3 regions of the Bradyrhizobium huanghuaihaiense genome follow, and region 1 is predicted to be linked to each of the others. Evidence: predicted binding sites of a transcription regulator. Region 1 holds the regulator's gene; each other region holds the start of a gene.
The links. Region 1 encodes PhoB, which activates phosphate uptake and scavenging genes when phosphate is short. Its sites were predicted from a motif close to TGTCATNNANCTGTCAT; they were not measured.

Region 2: N2603_RS15710 (UDP-2,3-diacylglucosamine diphosphatase) is a predicted target of PhoB. The motif match lies at 2,583-2,599, and genes of this name have one in related genera.
Region 3: N2603_RS28010 (STN domain-containing protein) is a predicted target of PhoB. The motif match lies at 3,203-3,219, and genes of this name have one in related genera.

Annotation. Positions count from the first base shown of each region.
Region 1 covers NZ_CP104172.1:9,314,285-9,319,564, forward strand. The annotation lists gene N2603_RS43420 (aspartate aminotransferase family protein) at 1-277, opposite strand, end outside; gene N2603_RS43425 (GcrA family cell cycle regulator) at 732-1,244, shown strand; gene phoB (phosphate regulon transcriptional regulator PhoB) at 1,487-2,194, opposite strand; gene phoU (phosphate signaling complex protein PhoU) at 2,218-2,934, opposite strand; gene pstB (phosphate ABC transporter ATP-binding protein PstB) at 2,946-3,767, opposite strand; gene pstA (phosphate ABC transporter permease PstA) at 3,764-4,609, opposite strand; gene pstC (phosphate ABC transporter permease subunit PstC) at 4,611-5,280, opposite strand, start outside.
Region 2 covers NZ_CP104172.1:3,328,960-3,334,239, forward strand. The annotation lists gene N2603_RS15700 (ATP-binding protein) at 1-1,170, opposite strand, end outside; gene thiD (bifunctional hydroxymethylpyrimidine kinase/phosphomethylpyrimidine kinase) at 1,446-2,246, shown strand; gene N2603_RS15710 (UDP-2,3-diacylglucosamine diphosphatase) at 2,623-3,435, shown strand; gene N2603_RS15715 (glycosyltransferase family 4 protein) at 3,449-4,507, shown strand; gene N2603_RS15720 (threonine/serine dehydratase family protein) at 4,571-5,280, shown strand, end outside.
Region 3 covers NZ_CP104172.1:5,859,712-5,864,991, forward strand. The annotation lists gene N2603_RS27995 (filamentous haemagglutinin family protein) at 1-728, opposite strand, end outside; gene N2603_RS28000 (FecR family protein) at 871-1,860, opposite strand; gene N2603_RS28005 (RNA polymerase sigma factor) at 1,865-2,464, opposite strand; gene N2603_RS28010 (STN domain-containing protein) at 2,461-3,063, opposite strand; partial or broken gene N2603_RS28015 (acyl-CoA acyltransferase) at 3,447-4,063, opposite strand; gene metA (homoserine O-succinyltransferase MetA) at 4,084-5,211, opposite strand; gene N2603_RS28025 (O-acetylhomoserine aminocarboxypropyltransferase/cysteine synthase family protein) at 5,208-5,280, opposite strand, start outside.

The DNA.
Region 1 (5,280 bases):
AGTCCGCAAAGCTTTCCTGGCACAGACGCGCGGCGAGTTTCTCGCCGTCCGGGCTCTGGAACAGGTTCGACATGTGCCAGAGCTTGGTCGCCTGCTCCTGCAGCGCCTTGACCAGCGCGGGATGGGCGTGGCCGAGCGCGTTCACCGCGACGCCCGAGGTGAAATCGAGATAGCGCTCGCCATTGGTCGCGATCAGCCAGCAGCCTTCGCCGCGCTCGAAACCGAGGTCGGCCCTGGCGAAAACGGGGAGCAAATGCGGCGCGGCGCTGTTAGTCATGACGATCACTTGATGTTGCGGACGGCCTGAACGCGCTCACGCAGCGCACCATTGACCGGCCCGGAAAACGAAACGTGCCGCCTTTTAAGGGCGGCACGTGACACTATCTTATGCCGGGTAGAACGGGTGTCAATGCCGCCCGAAAGCCCCGCGAAACGCTGAATCCGTAGTCTTGCGGTGCCGGATTTGCGGGGTTTTTGCCACGGAACATGTGGAAGCGAGTCGGCTGACTCTTGCGCGTGAGTCACGCCATATTGTAGCGTTTGGCTTGTCAGATACGACATCTCGTGCAGCAGTTCTGATCCTCTAAGTCCTCATGTACCGGCGTAAACGTTCGGGCGTTCTGGTTACGCCCGGCGAGCCTTAAGGGATTCTGGCGGCACGGGTTTTTCGAGGCTTAGGCATTCGCCGCAAGGCGCCAGGACGGCAGCCGCACGGCGAGGGAAAGGGTGCAATGACGGTTTTGACCTGGTCCGACGATCGCGTCGAGCAGCTGAAAAAGCTCTGGGAGGCCGGATTGTCGGCCAGCCAGATCGCAGCCGAGCTCGGCAACGTGACCCGTAATGCCGTGATCGGCAAGGTGCACAGGCTCGGCCTGTCCGGCCGCGCCAAGAGCCCCTCATCGGCAGCTCCCCGGCCGCGCAAGGCGCGTCCGGCTCAGCACATGATGCGGGTCAGCCGCCCCATCGCACGCGGCAACACCGCGCTGGCGCAGGCCTTCGAGGTCGAGGTCGAGGCTGAACCCGTGACCTACGACAACGTGGTGCCGATGAGCCAGCGGCTGTCGCTGCTCGAGCTGAACGAGGCGACCTGCCACTGGCCGGTCGGCGATCCCTCGAGCCCGGATTTCTTCTTCTGCGGCGGCAAGGCGCTATCGGGCCTGCCCTACTGCGCCCAGCACTCGCGCGTGGCGTATCAGCCCGCGGCGGACCGCCGTCGCGCACCGGCGAAGCCTGGCACGCGCTGAGTTTGTTCTGAGATCAAGAAGCAGCCGTCACACGATGACGGCTCAATACCCGATGTCGTCCCGGACAAGCGCGCCCCAAGCGCGCGCAGATCCGGGACCCATAGCCACCGCAAGATGTGGTTACGGGGACTCGGAGTTACCCTTTCGCGCAACAACTACGCTCTGTGGTTATGGGTCCCGTATCTGCGCTCACGCTTGTCCGGGACGACACCGATGTTGTGGCGGCAGCTCTCTAAACCAGCTTACGTCTGCTCCGCCTTCGCAAAGCGATCGTCGAGCGCATAGCCGGCGCCGCGGACGGTGCGGATCGGGTCCTGCTCGCGGCCGAGATTGAGCAGCTTGCGCAGGCGGCCGATATGGACATCGACGGTGCGCTCATCGATGTAGATGTCGCGGCCCCAGACGCTGTCGAGCAGCTGCTCGCGCGAGAACACGCGGCCGGGATGCTCCAGGAAGAACTCCAACAGGCGATATTCGGTCGGGCCGAGATCGATCGGCCGGCCCGAGCGCGCGACGCGGCGCTTGTCGCGATCGAGCTCGATGTCGCCGTAGGCGAGCACGGTGGCGAGCCGCTCAGGGCTCGCGCGCCGCAGGAGGCCCTTCACGCGCGCCAGCAGCTCCGGCACCGAGAACGGCTTGACGATGTAGTCGTCGGCGCCGGTCGCAAGCCCGCGCACCCGCTCGCTCTCCTCGCCGCGCGCGGTGAGCATGATGATGGGAAGCTGCTTGGTCTCGGGACGGGTGCGCAGCCGCCGACACAGCTCGATGCCCGAGAGGCCCGGCAGCATCCAGTCGAGCACGATCAGGTCGGGGATGTGCTCCTTGAGGCGGGTGTCGGCATCGTCGCCGCGCATCACCGTCTCGACGTCATAGCCGTCGCCTTCGAGGTTGTAGCGGAGAAGCTCGGTGAGAGCTTCCTCGTCCTCAACCACCATAATGCGTGCGCCCATGGTTGTCGTCGCTCCTTAAGTCTTCAGGTATTCGGGACCGTCGTGGCGAAGGTCGTCATGTCGCCCTTCGGCCGCTTGTCGGTGATGGCCTGGCCCTCGATCATGTAGAACACGGTCTCGGCGATGTTGGTGGCGTGGTCGCCGATCCGCTCGATGTTCTTGGCGCAGAACATCAGATGGATGCAGAACGAGATGTTGCGCGGATCCTCCATCATGTAGGTGAGGAGCTCGCGGAACAGCGAGGTGCAGATGGCGTCGACTTCCTCGTCGCCCTTCCACACCGCCATCGCCGCCGGCAGATCGTGCGCGGCATAGGCGTCAAGCACCGACTTGACCTGCTGCTGCACGAGGTCGGTCATGTGCTCCAGGCCGCGGAACAGTTTCAGCGGATGGAAGTCGGCATCGAGCGCGGCGACGCGCTTGCCCATGTTCTTGGCGAGGTCGCCGATGCGCTCGAGATCGGTCGCAACGCGCATGGCGCCGACGATCTCGCGCAGATCCACCGCCATCGGCTGGCGGCGGGCGATGGTGAGCACAGCGCGCTCCTCGATCTTCTTTTGCAGCGCATCGAGCTCGGCGTCGATGGTGACGACGCGCTGGCCGAGCGCGACGTCGCGGCGGATCAGCGCGTCGACGGAATCGACGATCATGCGCTCGGCGATGCCGCCCATCTCGGCGACCAGGCGGGTGAGCTCCTGGAGGTCGGTGTCGAAGGCCTTTGCGGTATGTTCAGAAGCCATGTCGCGTCTCCTCAGCCGAACCGGCCGGTGATGTAGTCCTGCGTGCGCCGGTCGCTCGGCGACGTGAAGATCTTGCTGGTGTCGTCGAACTCGATCAGCTCGCCGAGATACATGAAGGCGGTCTTGTCGGAGACGCGCGCCGCCTGCTGCATGTTGTGGGTGACGATCGCGATCGTGTAGTTCTCGGACAGTTCCTGGATCAGCTCCTCGACCTTGGCGGTCGAGATCGGATCGAGCGCCGAGCAGGGCTCGTCGAACAAGATCACCTCAGGCCGCACCGCGACGGTGCGGGCGATGCAGAGGCGCTGCTGCTGGCCGCCGGAGAGCGACAGGCCCGAGGCGTTGAGCTTGTCCTTGACCTCGTTCCACAGCGCGCCCCCGCGCAGCGCCTTCTCGACGCGGTCGTCCATCTCGGACTTCGAGATCTTCTCGTAGAGGCGGATGCCGAAGGCGATGTTCTCGTAGATCGTCATCGGGAACGGCGTCGGCTTCTGGAACACCATGCCGACGCGGGCGCGCAGCAGGTTCAGGTCCAGCTTGGGGTCGAGGATGTTGGTCTGGTCGAGCATCAGCTGACCGGTGACGCGCTGGCCCGGATAGAGGTCGTACATCCGGTTGAAGATGCGCAGCAGGGTCGACTTGCCGCAGCCCGACGGGCCGATGAACGCCGTGACGCGGTTGGCGCCGAGCGTCAGGTTGATGTTCTTCAGCGCGTGGTGCTCGCCGTAATAGAAGTTGAGGTTGCGCACCGTCACCTTTGCGGGCGCTTCCGGCAGCGGCTGCTGTGAGGCCAGATGGGCGTTGGAACTCACGGATACGGAAAGATCGGTCATTTTGCAGTCCTCTCGGCGCCGAGGATGCGCGCGCCAATGTTCAGGGCAAGCACGGTGATCGTGATCAGCAGCGCGCCGCTCCAGGCGAGCTGCTTCCAATAGGCGTAGGGGCTCTGCACGAAGTTGTTGATGGTGACCGGCAGGTTCGCCATCGTCTTGTTCAGGCCGAGGCTGAAGAACTGGTTCGACAGCGCGGTGAAGAGCAGCGGCGCGGTCTCGCCGGCGACGCGGGCGGTGGCAAGCAGCACGCCGGTGATGAGACCCGAGCGGGCCGCACGATAAGCGATACGCTTGATCACCAGCGAGCGCGGCAGGCCAAGCGCGGAGGCCGCCTCGCGCAGCGCGTTCGGCACCAGCAGCAGCATGTCCTCGGTCGTGCGCAACACCACCGGGATGACGATGACGGCGAGCGCGAGCGCGCCCGCAATCGCCGAGAATCCGCGCATCGGCACCACCACCGCACCGTAGATGAACAGGCCGATGATGATCGAGGGCGCCGAGAGCAGGATGTCGTTGATGAAGCGGATCACCGAGGTCAGGCGGTCGTTGCGGCCGTATTCGGCGAGATAGGTGCCGGCGAACAGGCCGAGCGGCGCGCCGATGCCGACGCCGATCACGGTCATGATGATCGAACCGACGATCGCATTGCGCAGACCGCCTTCGGTCGAGCCCGGAGGCGGCGTGTCCGCGACGAATATCTCGAGGTTCAGGCCTGCCAGCCCGTTGTAGAGCAGGGTCATCAGGATCAGCGCGAGCCAGGTGACGCCGAAAGCGGCGGCACCGATGCAGAGCCCGCGGACGATGATGTCCTTGCGGCGGCGACGTACGTAGATCGGGTTCATGTCACTTCCCCGCCTTCTTTTCCAGACGCAGCAGCATCAGCCGCGCGGCCGCGAGCACGAAGAACGTCAGCACGAACAGCAAGAGGCCGAGCAGGATCAGGCCGGACTGGTGCAGGCCGTCGCTCTCGGCGAACTCGGATGCGATCGCCGCCGAGATCGTCGTGCCGGGCGCGAAGATCGAGGACGATATCCGGAACGAGTTGCCTATGATGAAGGTCACCGCCATGGTCTCGCCGAGCGCGCGGCCCAGCGCCAGCATGACGCCGCCGATGATGCCGACGCGGGTGTAGGGGATCACCACACTGCGGACGACTTCCCAAGTGGTGCAGCCGACGCCGTAGGCGGCTTCCTTCAGCACCGGCGGCACGGTCTTGAACACGTCGACCGAGATCGAGGTGATGAAGGGCAGCACCATGATGGCGAGGATCAGCGCCGCATTGAACAGGCTGAGATAGGACGGGGGACCAGCGAAGATCGCTCCGAGCACAGGAACGCCGTCAAAGATCTTGATCATGAAGGGCTGGAACGTGTTGGCCAGGAACGGGCCCAGCACGAAGAAGCCCCACATGCCGTAGATGATCGAGGGGATGCCGGCGAGCAGCTCGACCGCCATGCCGATCGGGCGGCGCAGCCATTGCGGGCACAGCTCGGTGAGGAAGATCGCAATGCCC
Region 2 (5,280 bases), 3.6 Mb from region 1:
GAAGGCCTGGATGGAGCCGGAGCCGAACGCCGTGCTGATCTCGATGTTCTCGCGCAAGGTGCGCTTGAGCAGCTTGTGCATCGAGGTCAAAAGCTCGCGGCACTCGATCGCGCGGGGTTGCAGCAATTGGCGCCGGCTGAACGCCAGCAGCCGCTGCGTCAGCTCCGCGCCGCGCTCGCCCGACTGGCAGATGTCGTCGGCGAAGCGACTGAGGTCAGGACGCTCGCGGAGCTGCTCGCTCAGGAATTCCGCGTTGCCGATGATGACGGTGAGCAGATTGTTGAAGTCGTGGGCGATCCCGCCGGAGAGCTGGCCGACCGTCTCCATCTTCTGCGCCTGCTGCAGCTGCTGCTCGGTCAGCTTGCGCCTGGTCAGGTCGTGGACGATGCCGACATGGATCAGCTCGCCGTCCTGCCACGCCTGGCCCACCGACAGGTTCATCGGAAAGTGTGACCCGTCCTTGCGCAGGCCGACGGCTTCCCCTGTTGCGAAACGCTGCGCGCGACCGGTGGATGAGGGCCTCTCCTTGGACATCAGCATGCCGATGTCGCGATTCATGACCTCGTCGGCGCGATAGCCGAACAGGCGTTCACAGGCGGGATTGAACAGGAGAATGCGGGCCTGCGCGTCGAACAGGATGACGCCGTCGACCGCGGTGTCGACCACGGCGGTGAGGCGCGTCATGCTCTCGCGCAGCGCGCGCTGGGTTTCGCTGACCTGGCCGAGCAGCTGTGCCGCGTCCCGGTTCTTGGTCTCCTCCTCCTGAAGCGCGGCCTGGACCTGCCGGAGCTCGAACGGCGAGGGGATGGTCAGGATCTTCGGCAGCAGCGGCCAGAGCGCGACCGCGGTGACGACCGACGCCACGGCGGTCGCCGCCTTGACGAGACCCTCGATGCCGTAGACCGGCACCCAGAGCGTGTAGATCGACAGCACATGCGTCAGGCCACAGGCCATGATGAAGACGGCGAACGCCCAGAACACCCATCCGAACTTGAGGTCGCGCCGCTTGGTGACGAGGATCGCAAGCGCGAACGGGATCGAGAAATATGCCAGCGCAATGCAGGCGTCCGAGACGACGTGAAGCCATATCAGCTCGGGTTCCCAGAGCAGGCAGATGCCGTGCGGGGAGAACATCGAGGAGTCGAGGAGACGTTCGAAATAGGCCCACATGATCGGGTTCCCGAGAGGATTGCGGGCCGAGGCTGGCCCGCAACATGGCGTTGTGGACGAATCCACGGGCCAACCTCTCATTCATCGGAATCGATGCCAAGGCCGGGCGATGCCGATGTGATATTTGGGCGGGATGTACACGATTGCGGGACGACAGGGAGCGAGGCTGCGTTCCGCCTGATTCGCTAGCCCATGGCTGGCCTGGCTTGCTGGCACGCCGGGGGCGCGCTAGGAAAGGGCATGGCCGTGTCCTTCTCAAACGAACGTATCCGGCGATGACGACGCCCGTTGCGCTCACCATTGCCGGCTCGGATTCCAGCGGCGGCGCCGGCATCCAGGCGGATCTGAAGACCTTTGCCGCGCTCGGCGTCTACGGCGCCTCCGTGATCGCGGCGCTGACGGCGCAGAACACGCGCGGCGTCACCGGCATTCACGCCGTGCCGGCCGAGTTCGTCGCCGCGCAGATCGATGCGGTGTTTTCCGATCTCGACATCGGCGCGGTGAAGATCGGCATGGTCGGCCAGGCCGACAGCATCGACGCAATCGCAGCCGCGCTGTCGCGCTGGCAGCCGCGCCACATCGTCCTCGATCCCGTGATGGTGGCGACCTCGGGCGACCGTTTGCTGGCCTCGGAAGCCGTCGACGCCTTGCGCACGAGGCTGATGCCGCTGGCCTCGGTGATCACGCCGAACCTGCCGGAGGCCGCGGCTCTTCTCGGCGAGCACGTTGCCGCCAGCGAGGCCGAGATCGAAGCCCAGGGGCGCCGCCTGCTGGCGCTCGGCTGCCGTGCGGTCCTGATCAAGGGCGGGCACGGCCAGGGCGCCGAGAGCATCGACTATCTCGTCACGTCCGGACACACGACCGCGCTCGCCGCGCCCCGCGTCGCCACCAAGAACACCCATGGCACCGGCTGCTCGCTGTCCTCGGCGGTCGCTGCGGGTCTCGCCAAAGGTGAGGATCTCGAGGGCGCCGTACGCAACGCCAAGACCTGGATCAGTGCTGCGATCGCAGCCGCCGACCGCTTCAGCGTCGGCCATGGCCATGGGCCGATCCATCATTTCCACAAATTTTACTGACGGCGTTCCGGTTCACCCTCCCCTGGAGGGGGAGGGTCGGCTCACATTGAGCGCAGCGAAAATGTGAGACGGGGTGGGGTGACGGTCTCTCCGCAACGAACAGTGCCCGTGTGGATAGATCACCCCACCCCGCTCGCGCTGCGCGCGATCGACCCTCCCCCTCCAGGGGAGGGTAAGAGCCGACCGAGCCAAATTTCATCATTCTCGTTGCAGTTCCGGGTTATTGCGGGGGCGGCCCGCGGCGCCATGTCGCCTGATTGTCGCATGCGACTGATATTCGCGGGGAGGGCGAGGCAAGGCGTGATTCGTATTTGAAGGTGCCTCAAGGGTTCAATCGGTCATCCCCCTGTCACGGGACATTGTTACAGGCTGGCGCATGGGAAGTTACGATGTGAGTGACGAGAGCCCGGAGCGGCGCTTTCGCACGTTGTTCATCTCCGACGTTCATCTCGGAGCCCGCGGTTCTCAAGCCGACCTTCTGCTCGACTTCCTGCGCTACCATGATGCCGACACGATCTATCTCGTTGGCGACATCGTCGACGGCTGGGCGCTGAAATCGAGCTGGCACTGGCCACAATCGCATAACGACCTCGTCCAGAAGCTTTTGCGCAAGGCGCGCAAGGGCGCCAAGATCATCTACATTCCCGGCAATCACGACGAGTTTCTGCGCAACTATTACGGCACGCATTTCGGCGGCATCGACGTGGTCGAGAACACCGTCCACACCGGCGTGGACGGCAAGCGCTATCTCGTCATCCACGGCGACATCTTCGACCTCGTGGTGCAGAACGCGCGCTGGCTCGCCCATCTCGGCGACAAGGCATACGACTTCGCGATCCAGATGAATCGCTTCGTCAATTTCTTCCGGCGCATGTTCGGCGTGCCCTATTGGTCGCTGTCGCAATGGGCCAAGCAGAAGGTCAAGAACGCCGTCAACTATATCGGCGCGTTCGAGCAGGCGCTTGCGGCCGAAGCGCGCCGCCATGACGCCGACGGCGTGATCTGCGGCCACATCCACTACGCCGTGATCCGCGACGAGGCCGGCATCCGCTACATGAATTGCGGCGACTGGGTGGAGAGCTGCACCGCCCTGGTCGAGCACGACGACGGCCATTTCGAGATCATCACCTGGGCGGACCATTTGCAGAAGCCGGCAGAAGTCCCGCAGGTCGCAGCCAGAGCTGCATAACAAGGGCCACTTGATGCGCATCCTGGTCGCGACCGACGCCTGGCACCCGCAAGTCAATGGTGTGGTTCGGACGCTGACCAAGCTCGCTGATGCCGCCAAAAGCCTTAACGTCGAAGGTCTTGGCGTCGAGTTCACGTTCCTGACGCCGCAATCGTTCCGCACCTTCGCGATGCCGAGCTATCGCGACGTGCGCCTCGCGATGCCGCGCCCTGCGCGAATCGCGCGGCTGATCGAGGAGGCGCGTCCCGACAGCATCCATATCGCGACCGAGGGGCCGATCGGCTTGATGGTCCGGCGCTATTGCCGCCAGCGCAAGCTGCCGTTCACAACCAGCTTCCACACCCGTTTCCCCGAATATGTCCGCGCCCGCGTGCCGGTCCCGGGCTCGCTGATCTGGCGGGCGCTGCGCCGTTTCCATGCGCCCAGCCGCGCCGTGATGGCGGCGACGCCGGCGCTCGCCCGCGAGCTGACCGAGCGCGGCTTCGACAATGTCGTGCTGTGGCCGCGCGGTGTCGACACCGGCCTGTTCCACCCCCGCGCCGTCGACCTCTGCCTGCCGGCGCCGGTGTTCCTGTCGGTCGGCCGCGTCGCGGTGGAGAAGAATCTCGAGGCCTTCCTCGACCTCGACCTGCCCGGCACGAAGGTGATTGTCGGCGACGGCCCGGCGCGCGCCGCGCTCGAAGAGGCCTATCCCGATGCGATCTTCCTCGGTGAGAAGCACGGCGAGGAACTGGCCGATATCTATGCCGCCGCCGACGTGTTCGTGTTCCCCAGCAAGACCGACACGTTCGGCCTGGTGCTGCTGGAGGCGCTGGCGAGCGGCCTGCCGGTCGCGGCCTTCCCGGTGAAGGGTCCTCGCGACGTCATCGGCGATGCGCCGGTTGGCGCTCTCGATCACGATCTGCGCAATGCCTGCTTCGCCGCGCTCGGTGTCTGCCGGCAGGACTGCGTCGAATTCGCCGCCAACTACACCTGGGAGGCCTCGGCGCAGGTCTTCATCGACAGCATCCAGGCGGTCGGGGCGGTGCTATCAGGCAGGAATGGGGCGGAACAGCCGCGCTTCGTGGCCTGAGAACCCAAAACCCTCGCGCGGAGGTGTCTTGCCGGGGGCTCGATGGCCGCGATACAGTTGGCCATGACCGAACAGCTCCTTCCGGTCGGCCCTGCCGACATCGATGCCGCAGCGCGCGTGATTGCGCCCTACGCCATCCGCACCCCGCTGTTGTCCTTTCCCGTGCTCAACGAGCGCGTCGGTGCCAAGGTATTTCTGAAGCCGGAGATGCTCCAGCGCACCGGCTCGTTCAAGTTCCGCGGTGCCTTCAACAAGGTGTTCTCGATCCCGCAGGACAAGCGCGCCGGTGGCGTCGTCGCGTTCTCCTCCGGCAACCACGCCCAGGGCGTGGCGGCCGCGGCAAAAATCCTCGACATGCAGGCGACCATCGTGATGCCGGCGGATGCGCCGCTGTCCAAGCGCGAGCGCACCAAATCCTACGGCGCCGTGGTCGTGCTTTACGATCGCGACAAGGATGATCGCGAGGCGATCTCGCGCGGCATCGCCGAGAAGCGCGGCGCGACGCTTGTCAAACCCTATGACGATCCCTTCGTGATCGCAGGGCAGGGCACCGCCGGCCGCGAGATCGCGGAAGACATGGCAACGCTCGGCCTCAACCCCGATATCGTGGTGGCGCCGGCCTCCGGCGGCGGCCTGATCGCGGGCGTCGCGACGGCCGTGAAGGCGCGCTATCCGCAAGCCGAGATCGTGGTGGCCGAGCCCGAGGCGTTCGACGATCACGGGATCTCGCTGACCGCGGGTCACCGCGAGCCGCATCCGCCCGCGGGCCGCAC
Region 3 (5,280 bases), 3.5 Mb from region 1:
GAGGCCACGAGGGTGCCGACATCGACCTGGCTGGAGCCGCCGAAGATGATGCCATTCCTGTTGATGATGTAGACCTGTCCCTCGCTCCTGATAGTGCCGAGGATCTGGCTGGGGACGAGGCTCGGATCGAGCACGCGGTTGAGCGCGATCCAGTTGGCGGCGCCGCCACCTCCGGCGGACTGGTTGAAATACAGGTCAGTCTCGCGTCCGACGTTGAACTTGTTCCAGGTCAGGATCGCCTTCTGCTGGTTCTGCACGACCTCGACCTGGACCCGGCCATTCGAGCCGGTCGATTGGGTCGGCTGGGCGGCGCCGGTCCAGGCCGGCTGCCCGTCGATCACCGCGGTGGGATTGCTGGTCGGATTGAGGCCGCCGGGGGCAAGTCCGTTCGGCACATTCGGAAGCAGACGGCCGGGATGATTCTTGTCCAGGCCGAGATTGTTCGGGCCGATCAGCGCGCCGGCTCTCGCTGCCGCCTGCACGTCGCGCATCGCTCGAAGCGAAGCATTGATGCGGCTCATCGCCTGTGCCGATGCGATCGCCCCTGCCTGCCCCGCCGCGTTGGTCGTCACGGCGACGTTTGCCACCGGGCTCGCGCTGCCGCTGCCCAGGTTGCGCGCATCGGCCGCCGCCGCCCCCACCAGCAACGCGGCCACACTGGCGCCGCCGAGGAACATCGCGTGTCTGACGGACCGGAACGGGCGAAAACGGACGGTGCGGTGGGACAAGACGGCATTCCTTCTGGCAGCACGGCTAAACCCAGTGAAGGGTCGTGCCTCGTCATCCCCTGCGATGACGATCTAGCTCTAAGACGGAAGCCTGTAGGCGAACGCGCACGGTTTCTGTGTGAAAGTTTCTTGTCAGCGGGCGTCAGCCCAACAGAACCAGGCCGCCCGGGAGCTTGCGGGCCTTGACATCGAAGGCCTGCTCGAGACGCACGAGGATTTCATCCATCTGGTCGATGCGGAAGCGGCCACTGACCGGCCTTTGCGCGAGGCTCGGATTGACAAGGAGAATCCGGCCGGCGCGATAACGATTGACCTCTTCCACCACATCCGCGAGCGGGGTCGCCCGGAATAGCACAATTCCCCGCTGCCAGGCGGATTCTGCCTCTGCGTCGATCGCGGCAACCCGGCCGAGCCCGCCGGCATCGTAACGCACGCTCTGCGCCGGGCCGATGACGGCAGAATTGTCGTTGCGCTCGATGCGCACCTCGCCATCGAAGCAGGCGACGCTCACTACCGGACCCGCCGGACCGTTCATGCAACGCACATCGAAACGTGCATGGCGGCCGATCGAGCGCCCGTCTGCGGCCAACACGACGAGCGGACGAACGCTCTCGACCGTTTCGAACAGCGCCTGCCCCGCAAGGAGCTCCAGACGATCGCCCTCCCCGTCAGCGGGGTGGACCGCAATGCTGGTTTGCGTATTCAACCGCACCGCGACGTTCTCCGCCGGCCTGATCTGCCGCTGTTCGCCGATGGCCGTCCTGTAGTCGGCATTCAGTTCGCGGAGGGACGGCCACAGGCCCAGCGGCGGATTGACGACGGCGACGCAGGCAGCCGCGGCGGCAGCCAACCCGCCACCGAGAACGAGGCGGCGGTCGAGTACCGGGCGCGACGTCCGCCGGACCGGCAACGCCTCGAACTGGCTGCGCGGGATGCTCGCGCCGGCGCGGCGGATATCGCGCCATACTCCGCTCGCCGCGGCGAAGGCCGCCGCATGCTCCGGGCCCGCCGCACACCACCGCCGCAACGTCTCGGCATCGGCAGACGTCGCATGTCCGGAATCGATGCGCTGGACCCACGCGATCGCCTCACGCTGCAGCAGGTCGAGCTTATGCACCTGTCCTTGAGTCATGGAGTCATTCAGCCTGGTCGTGGTCGTGATCACCGCGCGGCGGCGGGTCTCGATTCAATGACGAATTTCCCTGGTCCGGCGCGCATTCCGTCTCTTTCATTTGCCTTTGCCGCGCCAGACAATATTCATGGGCGAGCTGCAGCTCCTTCGAGACGAGGCGCAAGGATACGCCAAGCCGGTCCGCAATCTCCTGCCGCGCCATGTTGTCGACCCTTGCCGCGAGCAGGATGGTGCGGCGGCGAGGCGGCAGCTCGGCCAGGATGATGGCCATCGCGTCCAAATCCGACCGCGCCTCCGCGACTTCGGCGGGACCAGGTGTCTCATCGGCAACCTCGAGCAGATGCTCGATATCGACCTTCGTCAAATGGCGCTTTTCCGCGCGACGATGATCATGTGCCACGTTGAAGAGCATGCGCAGCAAGTAGCTGACCGGATTGTGCAAGGTTCCGATCGTCGTGTCGGTGCGGGCCAGGCGCAGCCAGGTGTCGTGCAGGACATCGCCGGCCATTTCGGACGAGCCAAGGCGCCGCGTCAAACCCCGCTTGAGATCGTCATATCGGTCGAGCAGCAGGCGGCGCAGCATCGCCACGGAGGCTTCGGTCACCGCACGCCTCCGGCCGCGTGCGGTAGGGCGGTCGCGCCGCAACTCATTGTGACGCCCGAAGCCTGCGGCAGGACCACGATCAAGACCGGCTGCGCGAAGCCTGGGGGCACCGGGGCACCCACGCTGAAATGCCGAAGCGCGTTGTCGATGCCGCGGTCCAGCTCGACCGTGCCTGCCGATCCAAGTCGTTCGAACCTGGAGACGGTCCCCGACGGCGCGATCCAGACCAGGGCCGCGATGCGATAGCTTCCCGGCCGCGCCCCGCTGGTCCGGCACAGTGCATCACGCAACCTCGCCTGAACGACACCATAATATTGGTGCGCGAGAGCGGCAGCACTGCCTTCCGGCGGTCCGGCGGCTTCGGGCGCCGGGACCAGAACGAACGAATTGTCCTTCAGGAAGCGGGCGGCAAGACCGGTGCCCGCAAGCAGCAGCTGTAGCGCCGTCTCCGGCTCAAAGCTGCCTTTGACGGCTTCTGAGATGCGGCCTTGCGCAAGCGCCGGATTGTAGAGGACCTCGCGACCAGTCGCATCGCCGTATCGATCGAGTGCGGAGGCAAGCGGCTGGGCCGGAATGTCGAACGACAACGGCGCGGTCATTTCCGAGTTCGCGCGCGGCGACCCGATTATTGCGCCGTTTGGCTCCGCTTCGGCTGCAAGGGCGGCAAACATCAAACACACAGCCAGATACGGCACGCGACGTGACACCGATCAATTGCTCCGGCAAGCCATCAGCATCGCGAGAGGCGAATGACGACCGTCCCGAACTTGCCTGGATGCCACAGGAAGTCTCCAGCCTACGAACGTTCCTTGACACGAATATGTCACTGATCGCTTTGCAAGTCGGAAGCGCACAAGCGGCGCGGCCCTCTCGAGCACTGGTCATCCTGCATGACTCACCCGCGACGGCGCACGAACTGCAAGATCTGGGACTTCCAAACCACCAGCCGACTCACGGTTGGAACAATCCTGGAACGACGAAGTCACGGCCCGTAGATCACCAGCTCCGAGTCAGACAGATCGGCAAGCCGGGGGCAATGCGGACCCTTGAAGTACTTCCGGCCGATCGGCTCCCTGTAGATGCCGACGAGGCCGGTCACAGGGCGATTGGCATCGAGAGCAATCGACATCCAGCCGCGTCGAACCAGGAAACGACCCATAGCGCCGGCGCAAACGACGTAATCGGCCAGATCCGCAATAGATCAAACCTTGACCGGGCGAGATAAGGCCGGAAAAGAGAAGAACGAGCCGCTACAATAGCGGCGGAACCCCTGCGCTTCGATGGCTTACCAAGTCCATTGCGCTGGACTGATGTTGACGTAGGTGACGTCCTTGTGGCGTTGCGCGACCTTGGTCAGCATGGGTGCGTAGCTGCGAAAGGCGGGCTCCACATACCAGCTGGAGAGATTGCAGCGGATGGAGACTCTACCGCCATCGTTCCTTGCGGTGTGGATCAACAGCAGAGCACCGACGGGTGCCTGGTCGTGCTCGAGCATATAGCCAAAGCGCGGAGAGCTGTCGGGCGTATCGGAAAACCTCTTGTCAGAAGATCGGCGACGGCATCGAGATCGGCTGTTCCTATCTCACGGCATCGAACCATCGTCTGAACTCTCACTCCTTCTATCCGAGCCGCCTCGTTGTCCCCGGGTTTGGCGAGTGCGCCAGGCGAGCGGATCGAGCGGCAACTCGTCCGTGGCGGCGTGCCGGAATTCCGGCTGCAGCGAGAGCTGCATCTCGCACCGAGCGTGAGCGTCGCTGCGAGACGATGTAGCGCAACCAGTTGCGGTATATGCGCTGGGCCGGAAGACGCCAGACGTTGCTCAGGTCCTTCGTCAGCTGATCGACCGGAAAATCGGCAAAAAGCTCCGGGTTTCTGTCGGAAAGGGCCTTCTGTCGGAAAGCGATCAGCATCTCTTCCGCGCCTTCATTCAAATAGCCTCTCGGTATCGTCGGACAGACTTCGTTTTCCCCCCGGAGGAAACGCCCCATGTCTCTTCGATATTCACCCAGCAGGCTCTGGGTCTCATATTCCGGGTGGCCCTGGAAATGGACAAAAAGGCTGGTCTTCTGCTGCTTGACGAAGCAGTCGGCTCCAGCGTCCGCCGACCAGCTGAGAACCGAGTATCCGCAGTCCGTGAGATCCTCCTCCTGCACCTCGTTCCACCGGGCGTGCGGTATTCGGAAGGTTCTCGGTACATCCTGCATCAAGGGATGATGTCTCGTCTTTGTTTGAGCGAAGACACCGAAGCATTTGGCAGGCAGCTTGTGGCGCGCAACGCCGTCCAGGTGCAGGACGGCTCCATGAACAGCCAGGCAGGAAAGCACCGACGACACGGTATTCTCCCTCGCCCAATCGGCGATCTCGGCGAAGGTGGTCCAATATGGCTCGTCTGTCAGGCTCGCGGCCCTGGGTTCGGCGCCTGTCACGATCACTCCATCCAGGCTCCTGTTCAGCAGATCGCCGATGCCACGGTAGTATCGACGCACGTAGTCACGTCCCCATTCGGAACGGGGGGTCGACTCCATCGTATAGAAGTGCAGCCTGACGCAAACTCGTCCCGCGGCCGCATTCAGCAGGTCGAACAGCTGGCGTTCGGTCGACATCAGGGCAGCATCCGACATGTTGTTGATGAGCCCGATATCGAGACAATCTCCCCGGCTTCCCGGGGGCTCCTTCGCATAGGCGCCGCTCGGTGCCCTGGAGAAGAGGTGGTGCTCGTGCGAATCTATATCGATTAGGACAGTCATCCGAATGCCTTCACGGTTGCCGAAACATTCGCGGCGCAGAGCGCCTGATCGAGATCCGCGAGGATGTCG